Linked DNA regions of Chelatococcus sp. HY11. The protein of the gene in region 2 interacts with the protein of the main gene of each other region in a pairwise test. Links are inferred from orthologs where the notes say so. Each region holds a gene or a part of one and is shown on either strand. Other genes may lie near its edges.

Region 1 (15,511 bases), on a different replicon or contig from region 2:
GAGATCGTCCGCGACGGCGGTATGGGCGGCGCGTTCGAGCCGGCGATAGCGCGCGACGATATCCTGGCCGAGCGGTGTCAGCACCGCGCCGCCGCCCCGCGATCCGCCATGCTGTGTCGCCACCAGTGGCGCGCGGAAGGCATGGTTGAGGCTGTCGATGAGGAGCCAGGCGCGGCGATAGGACATCTCCATGGCGCGGCCGGCGGCCGAGATGGAGCCGGTCTCGTTGATGAGCTCCATCAGCCTGATCTTGCCGGGGCCGAGCGCGCCCTGCTGGCCGAGATCAACGCGTATCGTGAGCCGGCCAGCCGGTCCCTCCGGGTTATGCGTGAGGCGCGTGACGCCCCGGGCGGGCGAGGCAGCCGCAGAATGAGGCGCTGCCGCAGTCTTTGAGTTCGCCATGGCCGCGATGTCCGTTGTCGACTAAAGGAGCGAATTGTGCTGTCGCTTCGGTTCGCTGTAAAGCAATCCACAACGCTCCGCCATCGATGCCAGGTGATTGTCTGTCAAGGTCTTGAAATGGCCACGCGCCCGGCCTTTGGCTATGGGGAGATAGCGGAGACCATGACCGGCCTTTGGGCCTGGCCTCATATCCTCCGGAATGACGACCGTGACACAAGGGAACTGCGGGAGCCCGATGGTATCCATCAATCAGCGTATCGCCGACGAGCTGGGCGTTCAGGAAAAGCAGGTCACAGCCGCCGTGGATCTCTTGGACGGAGGAGCGACGGTTCCGTTCGTCGCCCGCTATCGCAAGGAGGCCACCGGCGCCCTGGACGACGCGCAGCTGCGCACGCTCGATGAACGGCTTCGCTATCTCCGCGATCTCGAGGAGCGCCGCGCCGCGGTCCTCGCCAGCATCACCGAGCAGGGCAAGCTCGACGCGGCGTTGGAAGCGGCGATCAAGGCGGCCGATACCAAGGCGCGGCTTGAGGACATCTACCTGCCGTTCAAGCCGAAGCGCCGCACCAAGGCGCAGATCGCCCGCGAGGCGGGGCTGGGGCCGCTCGCCGAAGCCCTTCTCACCAAGCCCGCGCTCGATCCGTCCACGCAGGCGGCCGCCTTCGTGAATGCCGACAAGGGAGTTGCCGACATCCAGGCAGCGCTTGACGGCGCCCGCGCCATCCTGGTCGAACGTTTCTCGGAGGATGCCGACCTCATCGGCCATCTGCGCGAGGAAGTCTGGACCCGCGGCAAGGTGACCTCCAAGGTCCGCGACGGCAAGGAGACGGCCGGCGCCAAGTTCTCGGACTATTTCGATTTCAGCGAGCCCCTGGTGAAGCTGCCGTCGCACCGCATTCTCGCGCTCTACCGCGGCGAGAAGGAGGAGTTTCTCGACATCCGCATCGAACCGGAGCCCGAGGCACCGCCCGCGGTCAAAGGAGGAACGCCGCAGCCCGGCACTTACGAGCGGCGCATCGCGCATCGCTTCGGCATCATCGACCAGGGCCGGCCGGGCGACAGATGGCTGGCAGAGACTGTGCGCTGGGCGTGGCGCACCAAGATCCTCGTCCATATCAGCGTGGACCTGCGCGGCCGGCTGTGGCAGGCCGCCGAGGACGAGGCGGTGAAGGTCTTCGCCGGCAACCTGCGTGACCTCCTGCTGGCGGCGCCGGCCGGCACCCGCGCCACCATGGGCCTTGATCCCGGCTTCCGCTCCGGCGTGAAGGTGGCCGTGGTGGACGCGACCTCGCGCGTCGTGGCAACAGCGACCATCTATCCGCATGAGCCGCAGCGGCGCTGGGACGAGGCGATCGCGACGCTGGCGGCGCTGGCGGCGCGCCACAAGGTCGAGCTCGTGGCGATCGGCAATGGCACGGCGTCACGCGAGACCGACAAGCTCGCGGCCGAGCTCATCCAGCGCTATCCCGACCTCAAGCTCACCAAGATCATGGTGTCCGAAGCCGGCGCCTCGGTCTATTCCGCCTCGGCCTATGCCTCGCAGGAACTGCCGGATCTCGACGTCTCCTTGCGTGGCGCGGTCTCCATCGCGCGCCGCCTGCAGGACCCGCTGGCGGAGCTCGTGAAGATCGATCCGAAATCGATCGGTGTCGGGCAGTATCAACATGACCTCGCCGAATCGAAACTCTCACGCTCGCTCGATGCCGTCGTCGAGGATTGCGTGAATGCGGTCGGCGTCGACGTGAACACGGCGTCCGCGCCACTGCTTGCCCGCGTCTCGGGCGTGGGGGAGGGGCTTGCCCAGAACATCGTGCTGCACCGCGATGAGAATGGCCCCTTCCGCAAGCGCAGCGATCTCAAGAAGGTGGCGCGGCTCGGGCCCAAGGCCTTCGAGCAGGCGGCCGGCTTCCTGCGTATCCCGAAGGGCGATGATCCGCTCGATGCCTCCAGTGTTCATCCGGAAGCCTATCCGGTGGTGCGCCGCATCCTGGAGGCGACCAAAAGCGATATCCGCGGCCTCATCGGCAACGCGACGGTGCTGCGTGGGATCCAGCCCGCGCGCTTCACGGACGAGACCTTCGGCCTGCCGACCGTGACCGATATCCTCAAGGAACTGGAGAAGCCTGGTCGTGACCCGCGCCCGGCCTTCAAGACCGCGACCTTCCGCGAGGGCGTGGAGAAATTGAGCGATCTCGAGCCCGGCATGGTGCTCGAGGGCGTCGTCACCAATGTCGCGGCCTTCGGTGCCTTCGTCGATATCGGCGTGCACCAGGACGGGCTCGTCCACATCTCGGCGATGGCCTCGACCTTCGTGAAGGATCCGCGCGCTGTGGCGAAGCCCGGTGATATCGTGCGCGTCAAGGTTCTGGAGGTCGACCAGGCGCGCAAGCGCATCGCATTGACCATGCGCCTCGATGACGACGTTGCGCGGGAACCCCGGCGTGGTGGCGCGGAACGGCAGGCACCGCGATCGGCCACGCCCCAGGCCGCACGCCCGCCGCAGCGTCCGCAGCCTGCCCAGAAGGAAACAGGTGGGGCGATGGCCGAGGCCCTGCGTCGCGCTGGCCTGAAGGGCGGCAACGAACCGCGCCGCTGACGGTACAGGCTCTGATGACGGAAGGGTGTCATTCCGGGCGGGCTGCGCAGCAGCCCGGGAAGAGAAGCCATCATCGTGATCCGCTCCTAAGGATCCCTTCCCGTCGCCGCGCGACGCCGGGGATGACACGGAGGGATCGTCGCTAGTTCTCTTTCGTCAGGGTGGGAGGCCCTCACGCCAGCCGATAGATCCGTTCGGCATTGGTGGCGAGCAGCTTCTCCTGCTCGGCGGGTGTGCTGCCCCGGAGGAGGACGTGGGTTGCCGCCACCCAGCGGGTCAGGCTGCCAGTCAGCGTGCAGACCGGCCAGTCGCTGCCCCAGACCAACCGGTCCCAGCCAAAAGTCGAGATCACATGCTCGGCCGCCGGGCGCAGGTCCTGCAGCGTCCAGTGAACGGGGGCGGCGTAGGAGATCAGCCCGGAGAACTTGCAGGCGACATTCGGCAGGCGCGCGAGGGTGGCGAGGTCCGTCTTCCAGGCATCGAGCGGGCCAGCGCCTGGCTTGCCGCAATGGTCGAGGATGAATTGCACCTCGGGGCATTGAGCAGCGAGAGCCGTCGCCAGAGGCAGCTCATGGCCGAGGACGCAGAGATCGAAAGTCAGGCCAAGAGATGACAGTCGGCGCAGGTTTTCGACGAGCAGCGGGCTATCATAGATCTGGGGCTTGCCCTGGAAAACATGCCTGACACCCCTGACGCCAGGAAGAGCGGCTAGCCTCTCAACCTGTTTGGGAAAATCAGGCAGGTCCGGACGACAGCCGGCGATGGCACCGATGATGGGATGACCGAGACCCGTCACATGGACTGCTTCCGCCTCGACCAGACCCGGCGACACATCCACTTCCATATGCAACGCGGCGGTTATCCCCAGCGGCTTAGCTTCTTCCCGGTAAGCCTCGAGATCGAACGTGCGTTGCAGCGACGGCTCGCTCGCAATCCAGGGATACGTGAAGCGCTCGGGTTCGATGAGATGCAGATGCGTATCGACGATTCGTTGTGGCTCAGCGGCGAGGGTTTCGTCCGCTGCTTCGTGCGCTTGCCCGGCCGTGCCTGTCTCCCTGAAATCGTCACGCATCACCACCCCCCGGTGCAGAGGGTGGACGTTCTGATTCTGCGAAAACGTCCACCTCTTCTCCCCGTCGAGGATAAAATGTCCCCATCGGAGTGCACAAGGGCGTGACGAAGATTGTCACATATGCGGATCTGCCATGATCCGCATGCATGAGCTTACTGCCGCATGCGGGTGAGTTCCCACAGCGCCGCCAGTTTCTCAGGCGTGAGTGTTTCGCCGCTTTCCGTTCGGACCCAAGCAATATCCTTGTTGCCGGGCTTCTGAGTCATCGCGAATGCGACGGCGTCGTCGAGAGTCTCGAAGTCGATGGCGTCTCGCTCGCTGGCCTCGCGGTTGGCCGACCAATATTGCAGACGCGCAGGTTTGTTGAGTTCGGCATGCATGCAAGCCTCCTTCCCTGGTTGGTTATCGGGATGGAACGATTGTCGGGCGGATCTGTTCCCGGAAAAGCCCTTTACGGTCGGAACAACCGCCGGGGATCGCGGGTTTTGCAGGGGCAGACAAGCTCAAGCCTCCGAACCACGTCCAACCCTGTGCAAAGGCGAAGATGAAAAAATCCGCAAAGAAGTCGGACAAAGAGACCGCGAAAAAGAATGGTAGGGGCGCGCAGGTTGACGACAACGGCTCGCCTGCGGCTGAAGCCCCGCCGGCCGTAGGCGTTCACGGCGCGGAAGTCCTCCCCGCAGTGATCGTCGAAACCTACAACGCGGAACTCAAGGATGATGAGGGGTTCGTCGGCGACAGAGCCGCCAAGGGGGCCTTCACGGAGATTCTCGACAACCTGCGCAAGACCCTTCGGGAATATGGAGATGATCCGCTCGGCGACGAGGAAACGGACGCCATCAAACGCAGCAAGCTGGAAGCGATCCTGGTCAAGGGCGAGCCGGCGGCGGCCGGATTGGTGATGAGCGCCATCGAGGACTACGCGCAGGAATTGACGGCCGTGATCCGCAGGTTCCGGCGGCAGAAATCCTGGTCGAGCGTTGAACGCATCGTCTTTGGCGGAGGCTTCCGTGACACCCGTGTGGGCGAGCTCGCCATCGGCCGGGCGTCCGTCCTTCTGAAGGAGGAGGGGCAGGGCGTGGAACTCGCGTTGATCCGTAATCACCCCGACGAAGCGGGACTGATCGGAGCGGTGCATCTGGCTCCATCCTGGATGTTCGCCGGCCATGACAGCATCCTGGCGATCGATATCGGGGGGACCAACATCCGTGCGGGCATCGTCCATCTCAAGCAGAAAAAGGCCCCGGATCTCGGCAAGGCCTATGTCTGGGAGACCGAGATCTGGCGCCATCGGGATGAAAAGCCGACTCGCGAAGCGGCCATAAAGAGGCTTGTCGGGATGCTGGAAGGCCTGATCGAAAAAGCAGTCAAGGCTGAGCTTGCTCTCGCCCCCTTCATCGGCGTCGGCTGCCCGGGAGAGATCGCCAGCGACGGCTGCATCACGAAGGGCGCGCAGAATCTGCCTGGAAACTGGGAAAGCAGCCGCTTCAACCTGGCGCGGGAGCTACAGCAAACAATCCCGGCCATCGGCGATCATGAAACGGCGGTGCTCATCCACAATGACGCGATTGTCCAGGGGCTGAGCGAGGTCCCCTTCATGGACGATGTGGAGAGATGGGGGATCCTGACCATAGGCACTGGTTTGGGGAATGGTGTTTTCGTCAATCGCCGCAAGGGTGACGGAAAAAACGCTTAGCCACGCTCAGCATTTTCTCCGGTGGTTAGGCGCGCGATAACGCAACTGCGATAAACGATGCGGCAGCGCAGCACTTGCTTCGCGAGGCCCAATGGAATAAGCCTCCCCCGCAGATGCGAACCGCTCTAAAGGCGCAAATTCTCCAAGCGGGACTTTAGCTTCGTGGAGAGATTGGCCTCATGAGGGCCGCATCGTTCACATTGAGTCGTTTTTCGCCCCGCGCGTTGCGGACCATGCCTGCGAGTTCCGGATGCAAAGCCTCCTGGCCGACTATCTGCCGCTCGTGATTTTCATCGGCGTATCGCTCGTCATCGGGCTTGCGCTCTTGATATCGCCCTTCATCGTGGCCTATTCGCGGCCGGATCCCGAAAAGCTGTCGGCCTACGAATGCGGCTTTAACGCTTTTGATGACGCGCGCATGAAATTCGATGTGCGCTTCTACCTCGTGGCGATCCTCTTCATTATCTTTGATCTTGAAGTGGCCTTCCTGTTCCCTTGGGCAGCGGTCTTCGGTGAGCTTGGCTGGGCTGGCTTCTGGTCGATGATGCTCTTCCTGGGCGTTCTCACGGTCGGCTTCATCTACGAGTGGAGAAAGGGAGCCCTGGAATGGGATTGATCACTGACGCCAAGGAACCGGGCATGGTACCCGCGGGTGGTGGTCTCATCCTGCCGCAGGGCGGGACCCAGCCGGCGCGTCACGACTCGTTCTTCACCGGCCTGAATGATGAACTCGCCGACAAGGGCTTTCTTGTCACGTCCACCGACGAACTCATCACCTGGGCGCGCACCGGCTCCCTGATGTGGATGACCTTCGGCCTCGCGTGCTGCGCTGTGGAAATGATGCAGGTGTCGATGCCGCGCTATGACGTCGAGCGCTTCGGCTTCGCCCCGCGTGCCTCGCCGCGCCAGTCGGACGTCATGATCGTCGCCGGCACCCTGACGAACAAGATGGCGCCCGCGCTCCGCAAGGTCTACGACCAGATGCCGGAGCCTCGCTACGTCATCTCCATGGGGTCATGCGCCAACGGCGGTGGCTACTACCACTATTCCTACTCGGTGGTGCGCGGCTGTGACCGTGTCGTGCCTGTCGACATTTATGTGCCGGGGTGCCCGCCGACGGCGGAAGCGCTCCTCTATGGCGTTCTCCTTCTTCAGAAGAAGATCCGCCGCACCGGCACCATTGAACGCTGATTGCGGGTGATCGCATGACGACGGATATCGAACCTAACGCCGCCCAGCCGGTCCCGTTGACTGAGCTCGAGACGCTCGGAGCTCATATCGTCGGGGCCCTGGGTGAAGGTATCGAGGCCGTGTTTGCCTTTGGCGAGCTCGCTGTTCTGGCGCCGGCAGCCGATGTCATACGGGTGCTGACGTTCCTGCGGGACGATCCGGCTTGCCGCTTCGTGAACTTCACTGATATCTGCGGCGTCGATTATCCGGCGCGGCCGAAGCGGTTCGATGTCGTCTATCACTTGCTGTCCCCGTCCTTTAACCGGCGTATCCGGGTGAAGGTGCAGGCCGACGAGGCGACCCGCGTGCCAAGCGCTGTCGGAGTGTTTCCCGCCGCGGACTGGTTCGAGCGCGAGGTCTACGACCTCTACGGCGTGATCTTCTCAGGCCATCCGGATCTCAGGCGCATCCTGACCGACTATGGCTTCGAAGGGCATCCCCTGCGGAAGGATTTCCCGCTGACCGGCTTCGTCGAGGTCCGCTACAACGACAGCGAAAAGCGCGTCGTCTACGAGCCCGTACGACTGAACCAGGAGTTCCGCAACTTCGACTTCCTGTCACCGTGGGAGGGGACCGAATACATCCTGCCCGGCGACGAAAAAGCGAAGGGGAACTGATCGCGATGGCTTCGGTAGCTTCATCGGCCATTCCCGGCGGCTGTCTTTGCGGCGCGGTCCGTTTCTCGGCCGTGCCCGCGAAGCAGGAGATGGACGTCTGCCATTGCGGCATGTGCCAGCGCTGGAGCGGCGGCGTCTTCATGGCTGTGCCCTGCGCGGAAATCACCTTCGCCGACGAGAGCGCGCTGGGCGTCTATCCGTCTTCCGAATGGGGCGAGCGCCTTTTCTGCAAGACCTGCGGTTCGAGCCTCGTCTGGCGCATGCGTGGCGAGCCGGGCGGGCATGCCGCCGTCTCTTTGCAGAGCTTCGACGACAAGTCGCCTTTCGTCTTCGCCGAAGAGATCTTCATCGACGAAAAGCCTGATCTCTATAGTTTTGAGGGCGACCGCTCTCGCAAGACTGGCGCGGAGATCATGGCCGAATTCGCCGCACAACAGGCGGGATCAGAATGAGCGAGCACGAGATCCGCAATTTCTCGATCAACTTCGGTCCGCAGCATCCGGCGGCCCATGGTGTGCTACGCCTGGTGCTGGAGCTCGACGGCGAGGTTGTCGAACGCGTCGATCCCCATATCGGGCTGCTGCATCGCGGCACCGAAAAGCTGATCGAGGCCAAGACCTATCTGCAGGCGGTACCCTATTTCGACCGGCTCGATTACGTCGCGCCGATGAACCAGGAACACGCCTTTGCGCTCGCTGTGGAGCGGCTGCTCGGCATCACCGTGCCGCGGCGCGGGCAACTCATCCGCGTGCTCTATTCAGAGATCGGCCGCCTTCTCTCGCATCTCCTCAATGTCACGACGCAGGCGATGGACTGCGGCGCGCTGACGCCTCCGCTGTGGGGCTTCGAGGAGCGCGAGAAGCTGATGGTCTTCTACGAGCGGGCCTCCGGCGCGCGCATGCATGCGGCCTATTTCCGGCCGGGCGGCGTGCATCAGGATCTTCCGCCCAAGCTCGTCGACGACATCTACGCTTTCTGCGATCCCTTCCTGAAGGTCTGTGACGACCTTGAGGACCTGCTCACCGAAAACCGCATCTTCAAGCAGCGCAACGTCGATATCGGCGTGGTCAGCCTCGATGAATGCTGGGCCTGGGGCTTTTCGGGCGTCATGGTGCGCGGTTCCGGCGCCGCCTGGGATCTGCGCAAGTCGCAACCCTATGAGTGCTACGAAGAACTCGATTTCGACATCCCCATCGGCAAGAACGGCGACTGCTACGACCGTTATTGCATCCGCATGGAAGAGATGCGGCAATCGACATATCTCATGAAGCAGTGCTGCGAGTTGTTGCGCTCGTCGGCGGGGCAGGGGCCGCATTCGGCCGTCGACAACAAGATCGTCCCGCCCAAGCGCGGCCAGATGAAGCGCTCGATGGAAGCGCTCATCCATCACTTCAAGCTTTATACCGAGGGCTACCACGTGCCGGCCGGTGACGTTTACGCCGCGGTCGAGGCGCCCAAGGGCGAATTCGGTGTCTATCTCGTGTCGGACGGCACCAACAAGCCCTACCGGTGCAAGATCAAGGCGCCGGGCTTCGCGCATCTTCAGGCCATGGACTTCATCTGCCGCGGGCACATGCTGGCGGACGTCTCGGCGATCCTGGGGTCGCTCGATATCGTGTTCGGGGAGGTTGACCGGTGATCATGAAGCTGAGGAGCTGCTGATATGGCCGTTCGCCGTCTTGCACCCCCCGATGTCCAGCCCTCGTCCTTCGCCTTCACGGCGGAGAACGCGGTTTGGGCAGGCGAGCAGATTGCCAAATATCCTGAAGGCCGGCAGGCTTCCGCCGTCATTTCGCTATTGTGGAAAGCGCAGGAGCAGTGCGGCGGATGGTTGCCGGAGGCTGCCATCCGGAATATCGCCGAGCTCCTCGGCATGGCCTATATCCGTGTTCTGGAGGTAGCGACCTTCTACACGATGTTCAACCTTGAGCCGGTCGGCAAATATTTCGTCCAGCTGTGCGGCACGACGCCGTGCATGGTTCGCGGCGCTGGCGCGCTGCGCGATGTCCTGCAGGCCCGCTTCGGTGATCAACATCACGTCTCTGCGGACAGCAATTTCTCCTGGCTCGAGGTGGAATGCCTCGGCGCCTGCTGCAACGCGCCGATGGTGCAGATCAACAACGACTACTATGAAGACCTGACGCCGGAGAGCCTGAACACGCTCCTCGACAATCTGGCTGCCGGCAAGCCGGTCAAGATAGGCCCGCAGAACAAGCGAACGTCGTCCGAGCCAGAAGCCGGGCTGACCAGCCTGACCGATCCATCCCTCTATGACGGCTCCGTCATCGGTTCGTGGAAGAAGCGCTTCGAGGAAGAAGAAGCCAAGGCCAAGGCCGCCGCCGAGGAAAAGGCGAAAGCCGAGGCCGCAGCTGCTGCGGCGGAAGCGGCCGAGGTCAAGGAACCGGCGAAATCCGCCGGCACGCGGCCCGAGCAGCAGGCCGCTGATAGCCCGGCCGAGCGCGTCGCCGCAGGCAAGGCGCCGCTGTCGGCCGCCGACAAGACCAAGGCGGCTCCCGCCAATCCTCCCGAGGAAAGTGAGCGGGCGAAGGATAAGGGCGCCGCGCCGGCGGATGCTGCCAAACCGTCCGATCCCGACGACAAGGCGAAGGGGTGAGCGGCCATGCTTCATGACAAGGACCGCATCTTCACGAATCTCTACGGGCTGCGGAGCCCGGGGCTGAAGGCCGCGCTGATGCGCGGCAACTGGGACGGCACGAAATTCCTGCTGGAGCAGGGCCGCGACTGGATCATCGACGAGATGAAGAAGTCGGGCCTGCGCGGTCGCGGCGGCGCCGGCTTCCCGACAGGCATGAAGTGGTCCTTCATGCCGAAGCAGTCAGACGGTCGCCCTCATTATCTTGTCGTCAACGCGGACGAGTCGGAGCCGGGCACCTGCAAGGATCGTGAGATCATGCGGCATGATCCGCATCTCCTGGTCGAGGGGTGCATGATCGCCTCCTTCGCCATGGGCGCGCACGCGGCCTATATCTACATCCGCGGCGAATACATCGCCGAGCGTGAGGCCTTGCAGCGGGCCGTTGACGAGGCCTATGAGGCCAAGCTCATCGGCAAGGACAACGTCCACGGCTATCCCTTTGACTTGTATGTGCACCATGGCGCCGGCGCCTATATCTGCGGCGAGGAAACGGCCCTCCTGGAAAGCCTCGAAGGCAAGAAGGGCATGCCCCGGCTGAAGCCGCCGTTCCCCGCCAATATGGGGCTCTACGGCTGCCCGACGACGGTCAACAACGTCGAGTCGATCGCGGTCGCCGGCACCATCCTGCGGCGCGGCGCGGCCTGGTTCGCGAGCTTCGGCCGGCCGAACAACGTGGGCACCAAGCTCTATGGCATCTCCGGCCACGTGAACACGCCCTGCGTCGTCGAGGAAGCGATGAGCATCCCCTTCAAGGAGCTCATCGAGAAGCACGGCGGCGGCATCCGTGGCGGCTGGGACAACCTGCTCGCCATTATCCCCGGCGGCGCATCCTGCCCTGTCATTCCGGCTGATCAGTGCATGGACCTGATCATGGACTTCGACGGCACGCGCGCCGTGAAGTCGAGCTTCGGCACGGCCGGCGTGCTCGTCATGGACAAGTCCACCGACATCGTCCGGGCGATTGCGCGCATCTCGTACTTCTTCAAGCACGAGAGCTGCGGCCAGTGCACGCCCTGCCGTGAAGGCACTGGCTGGATGTGGCGGGTGCTGAACCGCATGGCCGAAGGCCGCGCGCAAAAGCGTGAGATCGACGCGCTTCTCGATGTCACCACGCGGATCGAGGGCCACACCATTTGCGCTCTGGGCGACGCGGCCGCCTGGCCGGTCCAGGGCCTCATCCGGCATTTCCGTCCCGAGATCGAGCGGCGGATCGACCAATATGCGGCCAATCCGCATAGCGAGCCTGTCCTGCAGGCGGCGGAGTAAGACGAGATGGCGAAGATCATCGTCGACGGCAAGGAGATCGAAGTCCCGGCGGAGTACACGCTCCTCCAGGCCTGCGAGGAAGCGGGCGCCGAGATTCCGCGCTTCTGCTATCACGAGCGTCTGTCGATTGCCGGCAATTGCCGCATGTGCCTTGTCGAGGTGAAGGGTGGCCCGCCGAAGCCGGTCGCGTCCTGCGCCATGGGCGTGCGCGACCTCCGGCCCGGCCCCAATGGCGAGCCGCCTGTGGTGTTCACGCGCTCGCCGATGGTGAAGCGCGCGCGGGAAGGGGTGATGGAGTTCCTCCTCATCAATCACCCGCTCGACTGCCCGATCTGCGACCAGGGTGGCGAGTGCGACCTGCAGGACCAGGCGATGGCCTACGGCGTCGACACGAGCCGCTATGCCGAAAACAAGCGCGCCGTCGAGGACAAGTACATCGGCGCCCTCGTCAAGACCTCGATGAACCGCTGCATCCACTGCACGCGCTGCATCCGTTTCACCACGGAAGTCGCCGGCGTGCCGGATCTCGGCGCGATCGGTCGCGGCGAGGACATGGAGATCACCACCTATCTCGAACATGCCATGCGCTCCGAGCTGCAGGGTAATGTCATCGACCTCTGCCCGGTCGGCGCACTGACGTCGAAGCCTTACGCCTTCCAGGCGCGGCCCTGGGAGCTCTCGAAGACCGAGTCGATCGACGTCATGGACGGGCTCGGCTCGGCCATTCGCGTCGACGCGCGCGGACGTGAAGTGATGCGCATCCTGCCGCGTATCAACGATGACGTGAACGAGGAGTGGATCTCCGACAAGACCCGCTTCATCTGGGACGGCCTGCGCCGCCAGCGTCTCGACCGGCCTTATCTGCGTGAAAACGGCACGCTGCGTCCGGCATCGTGGAACGAGGCTTTCGCGGCCATCGCGGAGAAGGTCAAGGCGACGAAGCCCGAGCGGATCGGCGCGATCGTCGGCGATCTGGCATCCGTCGAGGACAGCTTCAGCTTGAAGCTGCTGATGGAGAAGCTGGGTTCCGTCAATATCGACGGACGCGGCGATGGCACCGTGCTTGATCCGAAGCTCGGGCGCGCCAGCTACCTGTTCAACGCAACCATCGCCGGCATCGATGATGCTGATGCCATCCTGATCGTCGGCTCCAACCCGCGCATCGAAGGGGCTGTGCTGAACGCACGGATCCGCAAGCGTTGGCGCAGCGGGCCGGTCGCCATCGGGCTGATCGGCGAAGCCGTCGACCTGACCTACCCTTATGACTATCTCGGTGCCGGTCCCGCGACCCTCGCCGACCTTTTGAAGGGCGACCACAGCTTCGCGAAGGTGCTCGCCGAGGCCGAGCGGCCGCTGATCATCCTGGGGCAGGGCGCCTTGACGCGCGAGGACGGTGCAGCCGTTCATGCGCTGGCCGCCAAGCTCGCGCTCGCGGTTGGCGCCGTGAAGGACGGCTGGAACGGCTTTTCGGTGCTGCATACGGCCGCGGCGCGCGTCGGTTCGCTCGAGCTCGGCCTGGTTCCGGGTGAGGGCGGGCTCGATGCCCGCGCGATGGCCGGTGCCGGCGCGCTGGACGTCTTGTTCCTTCTCGGAGCTGACGAGGCCGAAGTCGCTCCCGGCGCTTTCGTGGTCTATCAGGGCACACACGGTGACAATGGCGCCCACCGCGCCGATGTCATCCTGCCGGGCGCCGCCTATACGGAAAAATCCGGCACCTATGTCAACACCGAGGGGCGGGTGCAACTCGCCAATCGCGCTGCTTTCCCGCCCGGCGACGCGCGCGAGGATTGGGCGATCCTGCGGGCATTGTCAGACGTGCTCGGCCAGCGCCTGCCGTTCGACAGCCTGAGCCAGCTCCGCCAGACGCTTTATGCCGCCTATCCGGAGTTCGCGGGCATTGATGACGTGCTGGTTGGTAATCCAGCCGATCTGGAGGCGCTCGCCGCCGGCGCCGGAGCAACCAGCGACGGGGCTTTCGTGTCCGCGGTGAACGACTTCTACCTGACCAACCCGATCGCCCGTGCGTCGACGGTGATGGCCGAATGTTCGGCCCTTGCCCTCGGTGTCGTGCGGCAGGCCGCCGAGTAAGGGGCTCGATTGATGGACCTTTTCCTCACCATCGCGCTCATCGTCGGCAAGAGCCTGCTGCTGCTCGTCGCGCTCTTGATCTTCATTGCCTATATTCTCCTGGCCGACCGCAAGGTCTGGGCGGCGGTCCAACTGCGCCGCGGCCCGAACGTGGTCGGTCCGTTCGGCCTGTTCCAGTCCTTCGCCGACCTTCTGAAATTCGTCTTCAAGGAGCCGGTGGTTCCGGCGGGCTCCGACAAGGCGTTGTTCCTCCTCGCCCCGCTCCTGACCTGCGTGCTGTCGCTCGCGGGCTGGGCCGTCATCCCGGTGGCCGAGGGCTGGGCGATCGCCGACCTCAACCTCGGCGTGCTCTATGTGCTCGCCATCTCGTCGCTCGGCGTCTACGGCATCATCATCGGTGGCTGGGCCTCGAACTCCAAGTATCCCTTCCTGTCGGCGCTGCGTTCCGCGGCCCAGATGGTGAGCTACGAAGTCTCCATCGGCTTTGTCATCATCACCGTCCTGCTGTGCGTCGGCTCGCTCAACCTGACTGCCGTCGTGCAGGCGCAGGAGACGCGCGGCCTCGCGACGATGCTCGGCGTGCCGTGGCTTTCGTTCCTGAACTGGTACTGGCTGCCGCTTCTGCCGATGCTGGTGATCTTCTTCATCTCGGCGCTCGCGGAGACGAACCGTCCGCCTTTCGATCTCGCGGAAGCGGAATCGGAGCTCGTGGCCGGCTTCATGGTCGAATATTCCTCGACGCCGTATCTCCTGTTCATGCTCGGCGAATATGTGTCGATCGTGCTGATGTGCGCGATGACGACCATCCTGTTCTTCGGGGGCTGGGCACCGCCGATCGCGCTGCCGCCGTTCACCTGGGTTCCGGGCATCATCTGGTTCATCCTGAAGGTCTGCCTCGTCTTCTTCATGTTCGCCATGGTGAAGGCTTTCGTGCCGCGCTATCGCTATGACCAGCTCATGCGTCTTGGCTGGAAAGTATTCCTGCCGATCTCGCTGGCGATGGTCGTGATCGTGGCGGCGGTGCTGCAGCTGACGGGATGGGCGCCGACGCCTTAGCGGCGGTGGCGGTGCTGTCGAACGCCGGTTTGATAGGCGCCCTCATCGGTTTCGCGGTGGGGGCCTTGAACCGGTGGATCATCCTCAGGATGGTCGCGCATCATGTTGAGGCTGTCGACGACGCGTCGCCGACGGAGGAGGAAATGGCGGCATTCGCGGCCAGGACCAGGCGGTTCCGGCGGCTTGTGCTCGTCAAGTCGCTGATTGTCTTTCCGATCGTCGGCTACGCTCTGGGCGAAGCCGTCGATTGAACGTAACGCGTAAGGCGCGATCCTCGCGCCGATTGGAGAATGGAGCCAGTCATGGGGCTCGATCAGGCCGCAAGGTCGCTGTTCTTGAAGGAGTTCGTATCGGCGTTCTTCCTGTCGATGCGCTATTTCTTCAAGCCGAAGGCGACCTTGAACTATCCCTTCGAGAAGGGTGAGCTCTCGCCGCGTTTCCGTGGCGAGCACGCTTTGCGTCGCTACCCCAATGGGGAGGAGCGCTGCATCGCCTGCAAGCTCTGCGAGGCCATCTGCCCGGCCCAGGCGATCACCATCGAGGCCGGCCCGCGCCGCAACGACGGCACTCGCCGCACGACGCGTTACGACATCGACATGGTGAAGTGCATCTACTGCGGCTTCTGCCAGGAAGCCTGCCCGGTGGACGCCATCGTCGAGGGGCCGAATTTCGAGTTCGCCGTGGAGACCCGCGAGGAGCTCTACTACGACAAGGAGCGGCTCCTGGACAACGGGGCCCGTTGGGAGCGCGATATCGCGCGTAATATCGCCAGCGACGCGCCTTATCGCTGATTGTTTTTCCCGCCGTTTCCCCATCGGGCGGCTGTCGGTCG
Region 2 (15,325 bases):
TTGTCGGCGATGGAGCGGGCACGCAGTGTCGCGCCGATCCAGGTGAGGCGCTTGGTCATCAGCTTGGTGAAGTCAGCCTCGATCTTCGCCCCGCCCATGAAGGCGATCTGCGCGAGCCGCCCGTCAAAGGCCAGCACGTCGATATTGCGCGGGGTGTAGCTGCCACCGACCATGTCGAGAATGACATCCACGCCGCGACGGTCGGTCTCCGCCTTCACCCGCGCCACGAAATCCTCGTCGCGGTAGTTGATCGCCACATCCGCGCCGAGATCCTTGCAGGCAGCGCATTTCTCGGCGCTGCCCGCCGTCGCGAAGACCCGCGCGCCGAAGGCACTCGCCAACTGGATCGCCGTCGTGCCGATGCCGCTCGTGCCGCCATGGACGAGGAAACTCTCGCCCGGCTGCAGCTTTGCGCGGTCAAAGACATTGCTCCACACCGTGAAGAAGGTCTCGGGCAGGGCGGCGGCCTCGATCATGGAGAGGCCACCGGGAACCGGCAGTACCTGGGGTTCCGGCGCAAGGCAATATTCGGCATAACCGCCACCAGCGACCAGTGCGCATACCGCGTCGCCCGGCCGGAAGCGCCGGCAATCCGGACCAACGGCAACGACCGTGCCAGCACATTCGAGGCCCGGGATGTCCGGCGCGCCGGGCGGCGGCGGATAGCCCCCCTTACGTTGCACGACATCCGGACGGTTGACGCCGGCCGCCTCGACCCGAATGAGCACCTCGCCGTCGCCCAGCTGGGGCAGGGGGCGCGCCTCGGGTTTCAACACCTCGGGCGGGCCAAAGCCATCGGTGGCGATCGCTATCATGGTCGCGGGCAATGCAACGGTCTCGTACAAAGCGGGGGCTCCGGATTTTTCTGCGAGCTGATGATAGAGCCCGCGCCGGGACTTGGCCAAATCTTTGATGGCGAAGTCCTTGGCCGCTCCCAACTCTCTCAAGCCTTGGGATGTCCCCTCAGGATCCAGCGGCGTCCACGGGCTTCAGCATCCGCACGGCGGCGGCGGCGAGGGGATCGAGCGCGGTGGCCGCCCCGTTCCCTTCGAGCTCAATGATCGCGTTGCGCATGCGCGGTTCCCAGAACAACTGGAGATGCTCGGCAATGGCGGCCGGCGCCGTCTCGGCGCCCTGCGCCTTGAAGAAGGCGGCAATCTGGTTGGCCATGCGGACGAGCGTATCAGGCGACATCGAATTGGCCATCCTCAGCACGGGCGTCGAGACGCGTGAAATCGATACGGCCCGGGTGCGTCACCACCTCGAAGCCATCCTCCCGCGCGACGGCGACCAAGGTCATGCCCGCCACCTCGGCGCTGCGGATGGCGAGCGCCGTCGGCGCCGAGACCGCGACGATGACCGGCGCGCCGGCGATCGCGGCCTTCTGCACCATCTCCACGGAGAGACGGCTTGTAACCATGATGAAACCGGTGGCGGGGTCGATACCCGAACGGGCGAGCGCCCCGACGAGCTTATCGAGCGCATTGTGCCGGCCGACATCCTCGCGCAGCGTGAGGACGCCCGTCGGCGTGGCGAAGGCGGCGCCATGAACGGCGCGGGTGGCGCGGTTAAGCACCTGGGCCTTGGGCAGACGGCGCAGTGCGTTGGCGATCACATCCGCCTTCACGCGCCGACCGTCGGGCGCGAGCGCGGGGAGGGGGCGCATGGCCTCGGCCAGGCTCTCGATGCCGCACAGGCCGCAACCCACCGGACCGGCCATCGCCCGCCGGCGGCTGACGAAGGCCGTGCCGCGCGGCGATGCGAGCCGCATTTGGATGTCGAGCCCGAGTTCCGTCTCCACGACAGCGATGTGTTCGATCTCGGAGGCCGCGGTGACGATACCCTCCGTCAGGCTGAACCCGATGGCGAAATCCTCGAGGTCGCGCGGGGTCGCCATCATCACGGCCTGGGTGCTGCCACCATAGGTCAAGGCGATCGCCGTCTCCTCGGCCACCTCTCGCTCAGCGTCTCTCGCGATGCCGTCGTGCCATCGCACCACAGCGCGCATCTGCGTCGGTGCAACCACGTCCCGCTACTCCGCTGCATCCAGCCGGTGCGTGATGCGGCGGCTCTGGGCCGCATGCTCGCTATAGCTTTGTTGCCAGTCACTCGGCCCGTTCGAGGGCATGACCTCCACGGCCGTGACCTTGTACTCCGGGCAATTGGTAGCCCAGTCGGAATAGTCTGACGTGACCACATTGGCCTGCGTCAAGGGATGATGGAAGGTCGTATAGACAACGCCCGGCGCCACGCGGTCGGTGATCGTCGCGCGCAGTGCCGTCTCGCCAGCCCGGCTTGCGAGCCGCACGAAATCACCCTCGCGGATGCCGCGGTTCTCGGCGTCATGCGGGTGGATCTCCAGCAGGTCCTCCTCATGCCAGATCACGTTCGCGGTACGACGCGTCTGCGCCCCGACGTTGTACTGGCTGAGGATGCGCCCGGTGGTGAGCAGCAGCGGAAAGCGTGGACCGGTCTTCTCGTCCGTCGCCAGATATTCGGTGATCATGAACAAGCCCTGGCCACGCACGAAGCCGGCCGCGTGCATCACGGGCGTGCCCTCCGGCGCCTTGTCGTTGCAGGGCCATTGCACGGAGCCGAGCGCCTCGAGCTTGGCGTAAGAGACACCAGCGAAACTCGGCGTCGTCGCGGCGATCTCGTCCATGATCTCGCCGGGGTGCGTATAAGTCCACGACAGTCCCATCGCCTGCGCGAGGCGCTGGGTCACCTCCCAGTCCGCATAGCCGTTCTTCGGCGTCATCACCTTGCGCACGCGCTGGATGCGCCGCTCCGCGTTGGTGAAGGTGCCGTCCTTCTCCAGGAAGGTCGAGCCCGGCAGGAAGACATGTGCGTAGTTGGCCGTCTCGTTCAGGAAGAGATCATGGACCACCACGCATTCCATGGCGCTAAGGCCCGCGGTGACATGATGCGTGTTGGGATCGGACTGGACGATATCCTCCCCCTGGACGTAGAGGCCCTTGAACGAGCCGTCGAGCGCGGCATCGAACATGTTCGGGATCCGGAGACCCGGCTCGTTGTCGAGCTTGACGCCCCAAAGCTTCTCGAAGATGTCGCGCGTGGCGTCGTCCGAGATGTGGCGATAGCCGGGCAGCTCGTGGGGGAACGAGCCCATGTCGCAGGAGCCCTGGACGTTGTTCTGGCCCCGCAGCGGGTTCACGCCCACGCCGGGCCGGCCGAGGTTGCCCGTCGCCATGGCGAGATTGGCGATCGCCATCACGGTGGTCGAGCCCTGGCTGTGCTCGGTGACCCCCAGGCCGTAATAGATCGCGCCATTGCCGCCGGTCGCGTAAAGCCGCGCGGCGCCACGGATGGTGTCGGCCGGCACGCCGGAGATCGCCTCCACGGCCTCGGGACTGTTGCGCGCCTCGGCGACGAAGGACGCCCAATGCTCGAAGGCGCTCCAGTCGCAGCGCTCCCGCACAAAGGCTTCATCGAAGAGGCCTTCGGTGACAATCACATGGGCGATCGCCGTCAGCACCGCGACATTGGTGCCGGGCTTCAGCGGCAGATGATAAGCGGCCTCCACATGCGGGGTGCGCACGAGATCGATGCGGCGCGGGTCGATAACGATGAGCTTCGCGCCTTCCCGCAGGCGCCTCTTGAGCCGAGAGCCGAAAACCGGATGGCCATCGGTCGGATTGGCGCCGATCACCATGACGATGTCGCTGTGCTCGACGGAATCGAAATCCTGGGTGCCGGCCGATGTGCCGAAGGCCGTCTTCAGGCCGTAGCCGGTAGGCGAATGGCAAACCCGGGCGCAGGTGTCGACATTGTTATTGCCGAAGCCGGCGCGCACCAGCTTCTGGACGAGATAGGTCTCCTCATTGGTGCAGCGAGAGGAGGTGATCCCGCCGACCGAGGCCCGGCCGTAAGTCGTCTGGATGCGGCGGAATTCGCTTGCCACATGCGTCAATGCCTCATCCCAGCTCACCTCGCGCCAGGGATCGGTGATCTTTTCGCGGATCATCGGGTTGAGGATGCGGTCGCGGTGCGTGGTGTAGCCCCAGGCAAAGCGTCCCTTGACGCAGGAATGGCCGCGATTGGCCTTGCCGTCTTTCCAGGGCACCATGCGCACCACTTCCTCGCCGCGCATCTCGGCCTTGAAGGTGCAGCCGACGCCGCAATAGGCGCAAGTCGTCACCACCGAATGCTCGGGCTGGCCGATCGCTATGACGGACTTCTCGGTCAAGGTCGCCGTCGGGCAGGCCTGCACGCAGGCGCCGCAGGACACGCATTCGGAACCGAGGAAGCTCTCATGCATGCCGGGTGACACCCGGCTGTCAAAGCCGCGCCCCTCGATCGTCAGGGCGAAGGTGCCCTGCACCTCCTCACAAGCCCGCACACAGCGCGAGCAGACGATGCATTTCGAGGGATCGTAGGTGAAATAGGGGTTGGACTCATCCTTGGGCAGGAAGCGGTCGTTGACCGCGCCGGCGCGGCTCGCGATCACATGGTTCTCGCCCTCGTAGCCGTAGCGAACCTCGCGCAGGCCCACCGCCCCGGCCATGTCCTGCAACTCGCAATCGCCATTGGCCGCGCAGGTCAGGCAATCGAGCGGGTGGTCGGAGATATAGAGCTCCATCACCCCCTTGCGGATCTGCGCCAAGCGCTCGGTCTGGGTGCGCACAACCATGCCGGATGCCACCGGCGTGGTGCAGGAGGCCGGCGTTCCGCGCATCCCATCGACCTCAACGAGGCACATGCGGCAGGAGCCAAAGGCATCGACCATGTCGGTCGCGCAGAGCTTCGGGATCTGCGTCCCCATCTCCATCGCCGCGCGCATGATCGAAGTGCCGACCGGAACCTCGACGCTGCGTCCATCGATGGTGAGACTGACCGTGGCCTCCGAACGCGCGGCGGGCGTGCCGTAGTCGGTTTCGGGGACGAGGGTCATGGCCGTTGCTCCACGGATATCTTATGCTCTGCCGTCATGGCCGGGCTTGTCCCGGCCATCTCGATCGGAGAAGCGTTGTGACCTTCAAGTCGGGATGGCCGGGACAAGCCCGGCCATGACATTGCGCCGCTCATTCCGCCGCCTCCATCCTGCCACCAGGCGGAAAAATGCCGAAATCTTGCGGGAAATGGGTCAGCGCGCTCATCACGGGGTAGGGCGTGAAGCCTCCGAGCGCGCAGAGCGAGCCGAATTTCATGGTCTCGCAGAGATCGGCGAGGAGCGTCGCATTCGCCTCGACATCGCGCCCGGCGATGATGAGATCCACCACCTCGACGCCACGGGTCGAGCCGATGCGGCAGGGGGTGCACTTGCCGCAGCTCTCGATGGCACAGAATTCCATCGCGAAGCGCGCCTGCCGCGCCATCTCCACGGTGTCGTCGAAGACGACGATGCCGCCATGGCCGATCAGCCCGTCGCGCGCGGCGAAGGCCTCATAGTCGAAGGGCGTGTCGAACAGGGCAGGGGGGAAATAGGCGCCGAGCGGCCCGCCGACCTGCGCGGCCTTGATGGGCCGGCCCGTGGCCGTGCCGCCCCCGATGTCCTCGACCAATTCGCCGAGGCTCACGCCGAAACCGGTTTCGAACAGCCCGCCGTGCCGGACATTGCCCGCGAGCTGGGCCGCCATGGTCCCGCGCGAGCGGCCGAAGCCCACAGCCGCGTAGGCAGCCGCGCCTTCCGCCAGGATGAACGGTACCGAGGCGAGCGTGAGCAGGTTGTTGATGACGGTCGGCGCGCCGAAGAGCCCCTTGATGGCGGGTAGTGGCGGCTTGGCCCGCACCTGCCCGCGCCGGCCCTCGATCGATTCGAGGAGCGCCGTTTCCTCGCCGCAGACATAGGCGCCGGCACCGATCCTGAGCTCGACGGTGAAGGCGCGCCCGGAGCCGAGAATGTCATCGCCGAGAAGGCCAGCACTCTCGGCGATGGCCAAGGCCTTCGCCATCACGTCGTTGGCATGGGGATATTCCGAGCGGCTGTAGATATAGCCGTGGCTGGCACCCACCGCGAACCCGGCGATGATCATGCCCTCGATGAGCACGAAGGGGTCGCCCTCCATCAGCATGCGGTCGGCGAAGGTGCCGCTGTCGCCCTCATCGGCGTTGGTGACGACGAATTTGCGCGGGCCGTCCGCTGCGAGCACGGTCTTCCACTTGATGCCCGTGGGAAAGCCCGCGCCGCCGCGCCCACGCAGGCCCGATTGCGTCACGTGGTCGACGATTGCTTCCGGCGTCAGCGCCAAGGCAGCCGCAAGTCCTTTCAGACCGCCTGCCGCTCTGTAGTCCTCCAGAGATAGCGGATCGACCACGCCGCAACGCGCGAAGGTGAAGCGTGTCTGGCGCTTGAGAAAGGGAATGTCCTCGGTCAGGCCAAGGTATAGGGGATGCGCGGTGAAAGGCGCGGCCGCCCGATCCCTCCCCTCCAGGGGAGAGTGGATCCGCGCGGAGCTCGGAGACGGGTGGGGTTCTTCGGGAGAGGGCCCAGCCCCACCCCCTCCGTTGCGCGCGGGCCCCTCCCCCTGAGGGAAGGGATCGGCCGGCGCGCTCGCCAGACCCGCTACCAGCCCCGGAACGTCCGCCGGCGCCACTGGCCCGAAAGCGACCCGGCCGGCCGGCGTTTCCACCTCGATGAGCGGCTCCAGCCAGTAGAGGCCGCGCGAGCCGTTGCGGACGAGCGTGATGGCAAGGCCCTGCTTGCCGGCCTCGGCGGCGATCGCTGCGGCCACCTCATCCGCGCCGACCGCCAGCGCACCCGAATCGCCAGGAACGAATATCCGCACCGTCATGCCTCCACCTCGGCGACCAGGGCGCGAGCCTTTGCCGCGTCGAGGCGACCGACGACCCGCCCGTCGACCATGGCGGCCGGAGCGACAGCGCAAAGGCCGAGGCAATAGACCGGCTCAAGGGTCACCCGGCCATCAGCGGTCGTTTCCCCCATAGTAATGCCGAGCCCGGCTTCCACCAGGCTTTCGACATGGTTGCCGCCCATCGATTGACACGCCTCCGCGCGGCACAGCTTCACAACGTGTCGTCCCGCCGGCTGGCTGCGGAAATCATGGTAAAACGTGACCACGCCGTGGATTTCGGCGCGTGAGCGGTTGAGCTTGTCCGCCAGGATGGGCACCGCCGCCTGGGGAATGTATCCGAACGCGGACTGGACCGCGTGGAGGATGGGTAGAGCTGCGCCCTCGACGCCCTCGAAACGGGCGATGATCGTCAACATCTCATCGCGCTGCGCGCCACTCAGATCCTTCGGCTTGACCGCGGAACGGCCTTCCCCGTGGCGCGACTGAGACATGATGAACCGTAACCTCCCCTGGATCCCGCCTAAGTTTGGATCCCGCACTGAATCTTCTACTATCATTCTAAAGTAAGAGGGCAAGCCTGACCAATCCGCGAAGGAGCAAATGCGACCTGAAGCCGCTGGTAGTCCGGCCGATCGCGATATCTCTCGCCGGCTCAACGCGTTACACGCGTCACACTCTGCGCATGCCGCGACATTTCCGGCCCCGCAAGCGGGAACTCGGCCGTTCACCCGTTGTTTTCGCTGACATCCGCTTCTTCATCGTCCAGAATTGGCGGCACCTGGGGAAAGCGGTCCCGGAACATCGATTGTCTGCCGAGGAGCCATCATGCCGACGTCGTTCTTCAACGACCTGTTGCAAACGCTGACCAACCGGGGCCGCACATTCCTTGGCCTTCCGCCGGATCCGGCACTGACGGCCGATCCGAGCGCACTCGCGGAGCAGCTGCTTTCGGAGCGCGGCGAGGCATCGGGTGTGGCGCTGGCCCAAACCTTGCTCGAGAGCTATGCCGCCGCGTCACCGGAGGTGCGGCTTGGTTTTCTGCGCGTCCTGGCCGAGCGTTTCGGCGCCGATCGCGCCAAACTCGACCGGGCGCTGGAAGCCTTCCGAGCCAATCCGGACGACGATACCATTCATGGCCTCCACAACGCGGCGGAGGCCCGGCGGCAGGAACTCATCCGCCGGCTCAACCTGGCGCCCGGCGGCACGGCGGCCCTCGTCAGGATGCGCGAGGACATTCTCGAGCATCTGCGGGACGAGCCGGCGCTCAGATCCGTCGACAGCGATTTCCGGCATCTCTTCTCGTCGTGGTTCAACCGCGGCTTCCTGGTGCTGCGGCCGATCGAGTGGAGTTCGCCGGCGCATATCCTCGAGAAGATCATCCGCTATGAAGCCGTGCACGCGATCAGCGACTGGGATGACCTGCGCGGACGCCTCGAGCCGGCGGACAGGCGCTGCTTTGCCTTCTTCCACCCTCAGCTCGGCGATGAGCCGCTGATCTTCGTCGAAGTCGCGTTGACGCGTGAGATCCCGGGGGCGATCGCGCCGCTTCTTGCCCAGAAGCGTCAGCCGATCCGCGCCGAGGAGGCGACGACGGCGGTGTTCTATTCCATCTCCAACACCCAGAAGGGCCTTGCCGCCATCTCCTTCGGGCATTTCCTGATCAAGCAGGTGGTTCAGGACCTGAAGCGCGATCTTCCCAATCTCAAGACGTTCGTGACCCTCTCACCGGTTCCGGGCTTCGCCGGCTGGCTGAACCGCGAACGCCAGGCAGAGGTTTCCGACGTGCTCGACGAGGGGGACAAGGCGGTGCTCGCCGCCCTCGACGAACCCGGCTGGCATGAGGACAAGGACAAGTTGCCCGCCCTGCGCAAAGTGATGCTGCAGGTCGCCGCCCATTATTTCCTGAAGGCCAAGAGCGCACGGGGCACACCTGTCGACCCGGTCGCGCGCTTTCACCTCGGAAACGGCGCACGGCTGGAAAAACTCGACTTCCTTGGCGATCCCTCGCCCAAGGGGCTGAAACAGTCCCACGGACTGATGGTGAACTACCTTTATGCCCTTGACGATATCGAAGCCAACCACGAAGCCTATGCGCGCGCCGGCGACATCATCGCCGCGCCCGCCATTCGCAAGCTCCTCAAGGCCGACAAGCCGCAACGGGCGCTCGCCATGGTGACGGACTGAGGCTGTCAAAACAATAAAAGCGATCGGAGCTTACGCCTATGACCTCGCACCTGTTCTCCGGACTGATGGCCAAAGCGCCGGCGTCCGACAAGTCGTTCATCGCGGTGAGCGGCGGACGGACGATCACCTATGGTGATCTCGCGAAGGAGAGCGCGCGATTGGCCGCGACGCTCGCCAGCCTTGGGGTTCAGCCCGGCGATCGGGTGGCGGTGCAGGTGGAGAAGAGCGCCGAAGCCATCGTGCTCTATCTCGCGACGGTGCGGGCGGGAGCCATCTTCCTGCCCCTCAACACCGCCTACACCCTGGCCGAACTCGACTATTTTCTTGGTGACGCCGAGCCGCGCCTCGTCGTGTGCGATCCGGCCAAATATGACGGCATCAAGGAACTCGCCGGCCGGCACGGCATCGCGGCGGTCGAGACGCTGGACGGTGAGGGCAGAGGCAGTCTCGTCGAGAAGGCTGCCGCGCTGTCGGAGGCCGCCGCCGCAGCCTTCGTCGATGTGCCGCGCGGCCCCGATGACCTCGCCGCCATCCTGTACACCTCTGGCACGACGGGGCGTTCCAAGGGTGCCATGCTGAGCCACGACAATCTCCTGTCGAACGCGCTGACACTGGTCGACTACTGGCGTTTCACCGACAAGGACGTGCTGCTGCACGCGCTGCCGATCTTCCACACCCACGGCCTGTTCGTCGCCACCAACACCATCCTGGCAGCAGGCGCCTCGATGCTCTTCCTGCCCAAGTTCGATGCGGACAAGGTTATGGCGCTCCTGCCGGAAGCGACCAGCATGATGGGGGTGCCGACGTTCTACACCCGGCTTCTGCAGCATGACGGACTGACACGCGAGGCGACCGCCCACATCCGGCTGTTCGTCTCCGGCTCGGCGCCGCTCCTGGCCGAGACGCACCGCGACTGGCGCGAGCGCACCGGCCACGCCATTCTCGAGCGCTACGGCATGACTGAGACCAACATGAACACGTCGAACCCCTATGAGGGTGACCGTATCGCCGGCACGGTGGGTTACCCCTTGCCGGGGGTCGAGCTGCGCGTGGTGGACGCCGACACGCGCCAGGCCGTCGCCTCCGACGCCATTGGCGTGATCGAGGTGAGGGGACCCAATGTTTTCAAGGGTTACTGGCGAAATCCTGAGAAAACGAAAGAGGAGTTTCGCGCTGACGGCTTCTTCATCACGGGCGATCTCGGCAAGGTCGATACGGCCGGCTATGTCCATATCGTTGGGCGCGCCAAGGACCTGATCATCTCCGGCGGCTTCAACGTCTATCCGAAGGAAATCGAGGAGGCGATCGACGATCTGCCGGGGGTGGTGGAAAGCGCCGTCATCGGCCTGCCGCATCCGGATTTCGGCGAGGGCGTGGTCGCCACCGTCGTCGCTGATCCGAAAAACCCCGCCGATCCCAGCGCGATCGGCGCGGCACTCGCGGATCGCCTGGCTAAGTTCAAGCAGCCGAAACACATCTTCATCGTGGACGAACTGCCACGCAACACCATGGGCAAGGTTCAGAAAAACATACTCCGCCAGCGCTTCGCGGATATCTTCAAGAAGCCCGCCGGATAGTCCCACGGCCGGGAGCCGGCCGCCCACATAACAAGACCGCGGGCGGTGCCAAAGGACGGACATTTGAAGGATCGTGGATGGCGCCCGACGCCATCCACCAGCGGGACAACACGCGACGCGAGTGGCGTGAACGCTAACGGGCGGTCACAACACGCTGCAATTCCTCATCTTTGACCCCGGAACCGTTCTTCGGCTTTCACCTCGCATCCATGGGCAGAGAGGCGAAAAAAATACACTTACGCCGGGATACTGATTTCGCATAAGCTGAATTATGGAACTTAAGAAGGAAATTGAGAGCCTGACTTTAGTCCATACCGTCCTGGAGGATCCGCGACCTTCATCGAAATGGAAATAATCAATTATAACTAGTATGTTATGCGAAGAACCTGCTGTGGCTGATGTTCGCGCTAGAAGCCGAAAGTCGCTTGCGCGGGCGGCGGCGGTGCAAGGTCATGCCCTTCAAGCGCTAGCATCCGGATCTTGGAATCGGCGCCTCCCGGGGCTGAGAAACCACCGACCTTTCCGCCCGCCGCCAAAACCCGATGGCAGGGAATGATCAGCGGCACCGGGTTCTTCGCCATGGCCTGGCCAACGTCGCGCGCCGTTTCAGGCCCCGTGCCTAGAGACTTGGCGATTGCGCCGTAGGTGGTCGTCTCGCCCCAGCGCAGCGCGCGCGTGGCCGCATAGATCGCGGTGAACAGCGGGTCCTGCTCGCCGAGGTCGAGGTTCACATCTGAAAAATCGACGGACTCGCCCCTGAAGTATCGTCGTGCGGCGGCGATTGCCGCGACCACCATAGGCGGAGGCTCGCCGGGCAAGGCGTCGGCTGAACGCCTGAGAAGACCACGTTCCGTCGCGGCGGCCGATTGTGCCGGCAAGTGAAAGCGTGTCACTCCGCTGTCGTTCCACGCGATGCCGCAAAAGCCGGCGGCAGTCTCGAAGATAAAATAGCGATGACGAGCCTGGCCCATCGTCCCGTGCTCCTGCTCCAGTCTCCCCAAGATTGGCCTTCGGCCTCATCTGTTCAAGCAGGCAGGAGCGGCCGGTCAGGACGCCGCGCGCCACGCGATTGTCATCGACCCTGTCAGGCTCTCGTCCGGAGCGAGCCGCTTCAGGCCACCATCTCCCCGAAGATTATGGGCGTTGGCGGTATGGCTCATGGGCTCGAAGGCGAAGAACGGGACCGGATGGACCGGCGGTTCCAGCGGATCCGGCACAAAGATGAAGGAACGCCGCAGTTCTTCCGTCGCCGTGATGAGCGTCGTCACACCTGTGCTGGGCGCGGTGATCTCCGCCCGTCCATCCCAGCCCTCGAAACCGTTGTTGATCCGCCGTCCGGGCACGCCGCGCGGGTTCGTGAAATCAAGATCCACGGGCAGGGGCGCGCGCCGTGCGGGAAGCGAGAACTCCCCCTCCTCCCAGTAGTCCGACGCCGTCGTCTTGATCGTCGTATCCGGATGGGCCGGCAAATACGGGTGCCAGCCGAAGCCGAAAGGCATGGCGCGCGCGCCACGATTGATGATCGTCATCGTCACAGTCAGAGCAGATCCCTCAATGGAGAAGGCCTGCTCCGCGTCGTACTGGAAGGCGCCCCCTGCCCGGCTCGTGCTGCGTAACACGGCGTGTGTCGCCGTTGCCTCGGCGACGCTCCATGCGTTAAGCCAGCCGTCGCCATGCAGGACGAGCGGATCCCAATCCGTGTTCGGGGCGAATGTGTAGTCCTCGCCCTCGAAGGTGAAACCGTTGCCCGCGATCCGGTTGCCGAAGGGCAGCAGCGGATAGCACCCGGACCGGCGCGGCAGGCGTGGTGTGTCTTCGGCAGGCGGACGCAGAAGCGGAACCTCGCCGCGTGCGGTTTTCGCCACAAGCCGCCAGATGACGCCGCCGCTCGTATCGAGCGCCGCGAACAAAGATTCGCTCTCAAGCCGCACTTCACCCATGGATCACCTCTGCCTCACCGACCGCCGGCGAGCGCTGAGCGCGCGCCAGCCGAACATCGCAATGCCCGGATTGCGCGTCGAAGGCAATATGGATGGCACAAGCCCGCGAAGCATCGGCAGCTTCCGTTGACGCCCGGCCTGGAAAATGATCTATATGATTTATAACGTCTCGGAACGAGCGTATGGGGAGGAGCAACCATGACAATCAAGCACTATCTCACGTCCGCGACGGCCGGCCTGGCGCTGAGCCTGAGTGCGCTGACGGCCATGGCGGCCGACACGATCAAGATCGGCGTGATCGCCCCCTTGACCGGCGCCGGCGCTCCGTGGGGAATCGCGGCCGCTGAAGCGCCGAAGATCCTGGCGGCGGACATCAATGCCAAGGGCGGGCTGGCGGTCGGCGGCAAGACGTACAAGGTCGAGGTCGTGGCCTACGACGACCAGTACAAGGCCGCAGAAGCGGTCGCCGCCTATAACCGCCTGGTCAATCAGGACGGCGTCAAATACATGATCATCCTGAGTTCGGCGGCCACGATGGCGCTGAAACAGAACGTCGAGGACGACGAGGTGGTCGCGGTGACAGCCGCCTATACCGCCAAGGCGATCGAGCCCACGACGAAATACATGTTCCGCATGTACAGCACGCCAGCCGACTACGTGCCCTCCTTCATTGCCTGGATGAAGGACAATGTGAAGGAGAAGCGCGTCGTCGTCGTCAATCCCAACGACGAGACGGGCTGGGATCAGACGCAGCTCAGCGAGAAGCTGTTCAAGGAGAACGGCTTCGAGGTTCTCGGCCATGAATTGTTCGAGCGCGCCCAGAAGGACTTCCAGCCGCTCCTGACCAAGATCATCGCCATGAAGCCCGATATCATCGAGCTCGGCGGCACCTCGCCCGCCACCGCAGGCCTCATCATCCGCCAGGCGCGTGAGCTCGGTTATGACAAGCTGTTCAGCAAGACCGGCGGCGCAGGGCCAGCGGAGATCGTCGCGGGCGCGGGTGCCAAGGCGGCCGAAGGCGTCATCAACATGCTCTACGCCGACCCGGCCAACGAGGGGTACCGGCGCATCGCGGCCGCTTACAAGGCCTCTGTCGGCCAGGATCCGAACGAAATCTTGGTATCTTTCTACGATGGCGCGAATGTCCTCCTGAAGGCCATTCAGAAGTCGGGCGACCCGAGCGACACCGGCAAGGTGGCGGCAGCCTTTGCGTCCGTTCTCCCCACGCCATCCGTGCAGGGCGATCAATTGAGCCTCGGCGGCAAGGCAATCTCCGGCGTCGACAACCAGATCATGACAGTCAACTACATCGGCGTCATTCGTGACGGCCAGCCAGTCGTGATCGGCAAGACGAAATAGCGACAACAATTTGAAGCGTGCGGGGAGGCGCTCGGCGCCCTCCCCCCGGGCCGCATCGGGCGAGAAGACCGATGTGTGCCGGTCTCGCCTTCGATTTCTGGGGAACGACGATATGTCATATCGGCGTGCTGACAGCCTGTATGTCCGGGGAGCAGGACCGCGATGATCGAGCAGATGATCGTCAACGGTCTACTGGCTGGCTTTATCTATATCATCATGGCACTGGGATTTACGCTCATCTTCGGGATCATGCGCATCGTGAACTTCGCCCACGGCGAATTTTACATGGCTGGCGCCGTGGTCGTGCTGTTCCTGTTTGGCGCTCTCGGCTGGAACTTCTTCCTCGCGGTCGTCATAGCCGGGTTCCTCGCGGCCGCATTGGGCATCGTCATCGAGCGGGTGCTGTTCCGGCCGCTCGTGGGCAATGAATTGCCAGGCATGATCATGTCACTTGCCGTCGGCATCACCCTGCAGTCGATCGCCCTCATTCTTTTCGGACCGTCCGAGCAATCCGTTCAACGGCCATTCTCGGGCACCTGGCAGTTGGTCAACGCGGTTGTGCCATGGGACCGCACGGTGGTTGCCATCGCCGCGCTCGTCATTCTTGCGGCCTTCTATCTGTTCCTGAAGCACTCCCGGCTTGGCCTGGCCATGCAGGCGGTCGCGCAGGACCGCGAAACCTCGAGCCTGATGGGGGTTGAGTCAGGCCTCATCTATGCCTCCGCCTTCGGCATCGCCTGCGCCCTCGCCGGGCTCGCGGGCGGGCTGATGGCACCGATCTACACCATCGGCCCGTATATGGGAGAATTGCCCATGCTCAAGGCTTTCGTGGTCGTTATCCTCGGAGGTCTCGGCAGCGTTCCCGGTGCCGTCCTCGGTGGGCTGCTCATCGGCTTGTCCGAATCCGTATTGTCGACGCTGTTCAGCTCCACGACGGCGCTGATCGCCTCGTTCACGATCGTTCTTCTCATCGTGGTGATGCGGCCGACCGGCCTGTTGGGACGAGGCGCCCCATGAAGCGTCTCATCCTTCTCGCCGCGATCGTCCTTCTCGCCATGATCCCGTGGGTCGCAAACAACCGCTATGTGTTTCACATAGCCACCATGATCGCGATCATGGCGCCGCTCGCGCTCAGCATGAACCTCATGCTGCGCATCGGCCAGTTGTCCATGGCCCATTCCGCCTTCATGGGCATCGGCGCCTATGCCAGCGCGCTCCTCACCATGCGGCTCGGGCTGCCTCCGCTCGCCTCGCTCCTCTCCGGCGGCGTGCTGGCGGCCCTCGCCGCGCTCGTGCTCGGTCCAGTTTTTCTGCGCATCAAGGGCGTCTATTTCGTGCTTCTGACCTATGCTTTCGGGCAGATCGTCAATCTCGTCTTCCAGGAATGGACGTCGCTGTTCGGCGGGAACAGCGGACTCTACGGCATTCCGAAGTTCTCGCTGGCCGGCTACCGTCTCACCGCTGTCTCGCAATACTACGTCTTCGCGCTGCT

Evidence for each region.
Region 1: the proteins of KIO74_RS22425 (region 2) and nuoG interact in binary tests that used the Escherichia coli proteins (3 or more experiments, as listed by UniProt). The link is inferred for Chelatococcus sp. HY11 from one-to-one orthologs.

Annotation. Positions count from the first base shown.
Region 1 is NZ_JAHBRX010000001.1:1,206,890-1,222,400, reverse strand. The notes cover bases 11,088-14,082. They hold nuoG (NADH-quinone oxidoreductase subunit NuoG), read left to right. Parts: upstream 11,088-11,541; coding sequence 11,542-13,623; downstream 13,624-14,082. Other genes in these bases: nuoH (NADH-quinone oxidoreductase subunit NuoH), read left to right, coding at 13,636-14,082; nuoF (NADH-quinone oxidoreductase subunit NuoF), read left to right, coding at 11,088-11,535. In the rest of the region: KIO74_RS05745 (winged helix-turn-helix domain-containing protein), read right to left, coding at 1-402; KIO74_RS05740 (Tex family protein), read left to right, coding at 638-2,998; KIO74_RS05735 (amidohydrolase family protein), read right to left, coding at 3,171-4,070; KIO74_RS05730 (hypothetical protein), read right to left, coding at 4,223-4,450; KIO74_RS05725 (ROK family protein), read left to right, coding at 4,615-5,766; KIO74_RS05720 (NADH-quinone oxidoreductase subunit A), read left to right, coding at 6,017-6,382; KIO74_RS05715 (NuoB/complex I 20 kDa subunit family protein), read left to right, coding at 6,406-6,957; KIO74_RS05710 (NADH-quinone oxidoreductase subunit C), read left to right, coding at 6,972-7,613; KIO74_RS05705 (GFA family protein), read left to right, coding at 7,619-8,065; KIO74_RS05700 (NADH-quinone oxidoreductase subunit D), read left to right, coding at 8,062-9,252; more of nuoF, read left to right, coding at 10,234-11,087; more of nuoH, read left to right, coding at 14,083-14,679; KIO74_RS05675 (hypothetical protein), read left to right, coding at 14,661-14,930; NADH-quinone oxidoreductase subunit NuoI, read left to right, coding at 14,982-15,470. UniProt on the Escherichia coli protein: NDH-1 shuttles electrons from NADH, via FMN and iron-sulfur (Fe-S) centers, to quinones in the respiratory chain. The immediate electron acceptor for the enzyme in this species is believed to be ubiquinone.
Region 2 is NZ_JAHBRX010000002.1:291,322-306,646, forward strand. The notes cover bases 5,507-8,315. They hold KIO74_RS22425 (formate dehydrogenase subunit gamma), read right to left. Parts: upstream 7,265-8,315; coding sequence 6,749-7,264; downstream 5,507-6,748. Other genes in these bases: KIO74_RS22420 (formate dehydrogenase beta subunit), read right to left, coding at 5,507-6,752; KIO74_RS22430 (malonyl-CoA decarboxylase), read left to right, coding at 7,599-8,315. In the rest of the region: KIO74_RS22400 (NAD(P)H-quinone oxidoreductase), read right to left, coding at 1-815; KIO74_RS22405 (formate dehydrogenase subunit delta), read right to left, coding at 964-1,194; formate dehydrogenase accessory sulfurtransferase FdhD, read right to left, coding at 1,184-2,026; fdhF (formate dehydrogenase subunit alpha), read right to left, coding at 2,033-4,912; more of KIO74_RS22420, read right to left, coding at 5,043-5,506; more of KIO74_RS22430, read left to right, coding at 8,316-8,957; KIO74_RS22435 (malonate--CoA ligase), read left to right, coding at 8,996-10,534; KIO74_RS22440 (methylated-DNA--[protein]-cysteine S-methyltransferase), read right to left, coding at 10,942-11,505; KIO74_RS22445 (aldose 1-epimerase), read right to left, coding at 11,581-12,474; KIO74_RS22450 (ABC transporter substrate-binding protein), read left to right, coding at 12,673-13,833; KIO74_RS22455 (branched-chain amino acid ABC transporter permease), read left to right, coding at 13,996-14,850; KIO74_RS22460 (branched-chain amino acid ABC transporter permease), read left to right, coding at 14,847-15,325. UniProt on the Escherichia coli protein: NDH-1 shuttles electrons from NADH, via FMN and iron-sulfur (Fe-S) centers, to quinones in the respiratory chain. The immediate electron acceptor for the enzyme in this species is believed to be ubiquinone.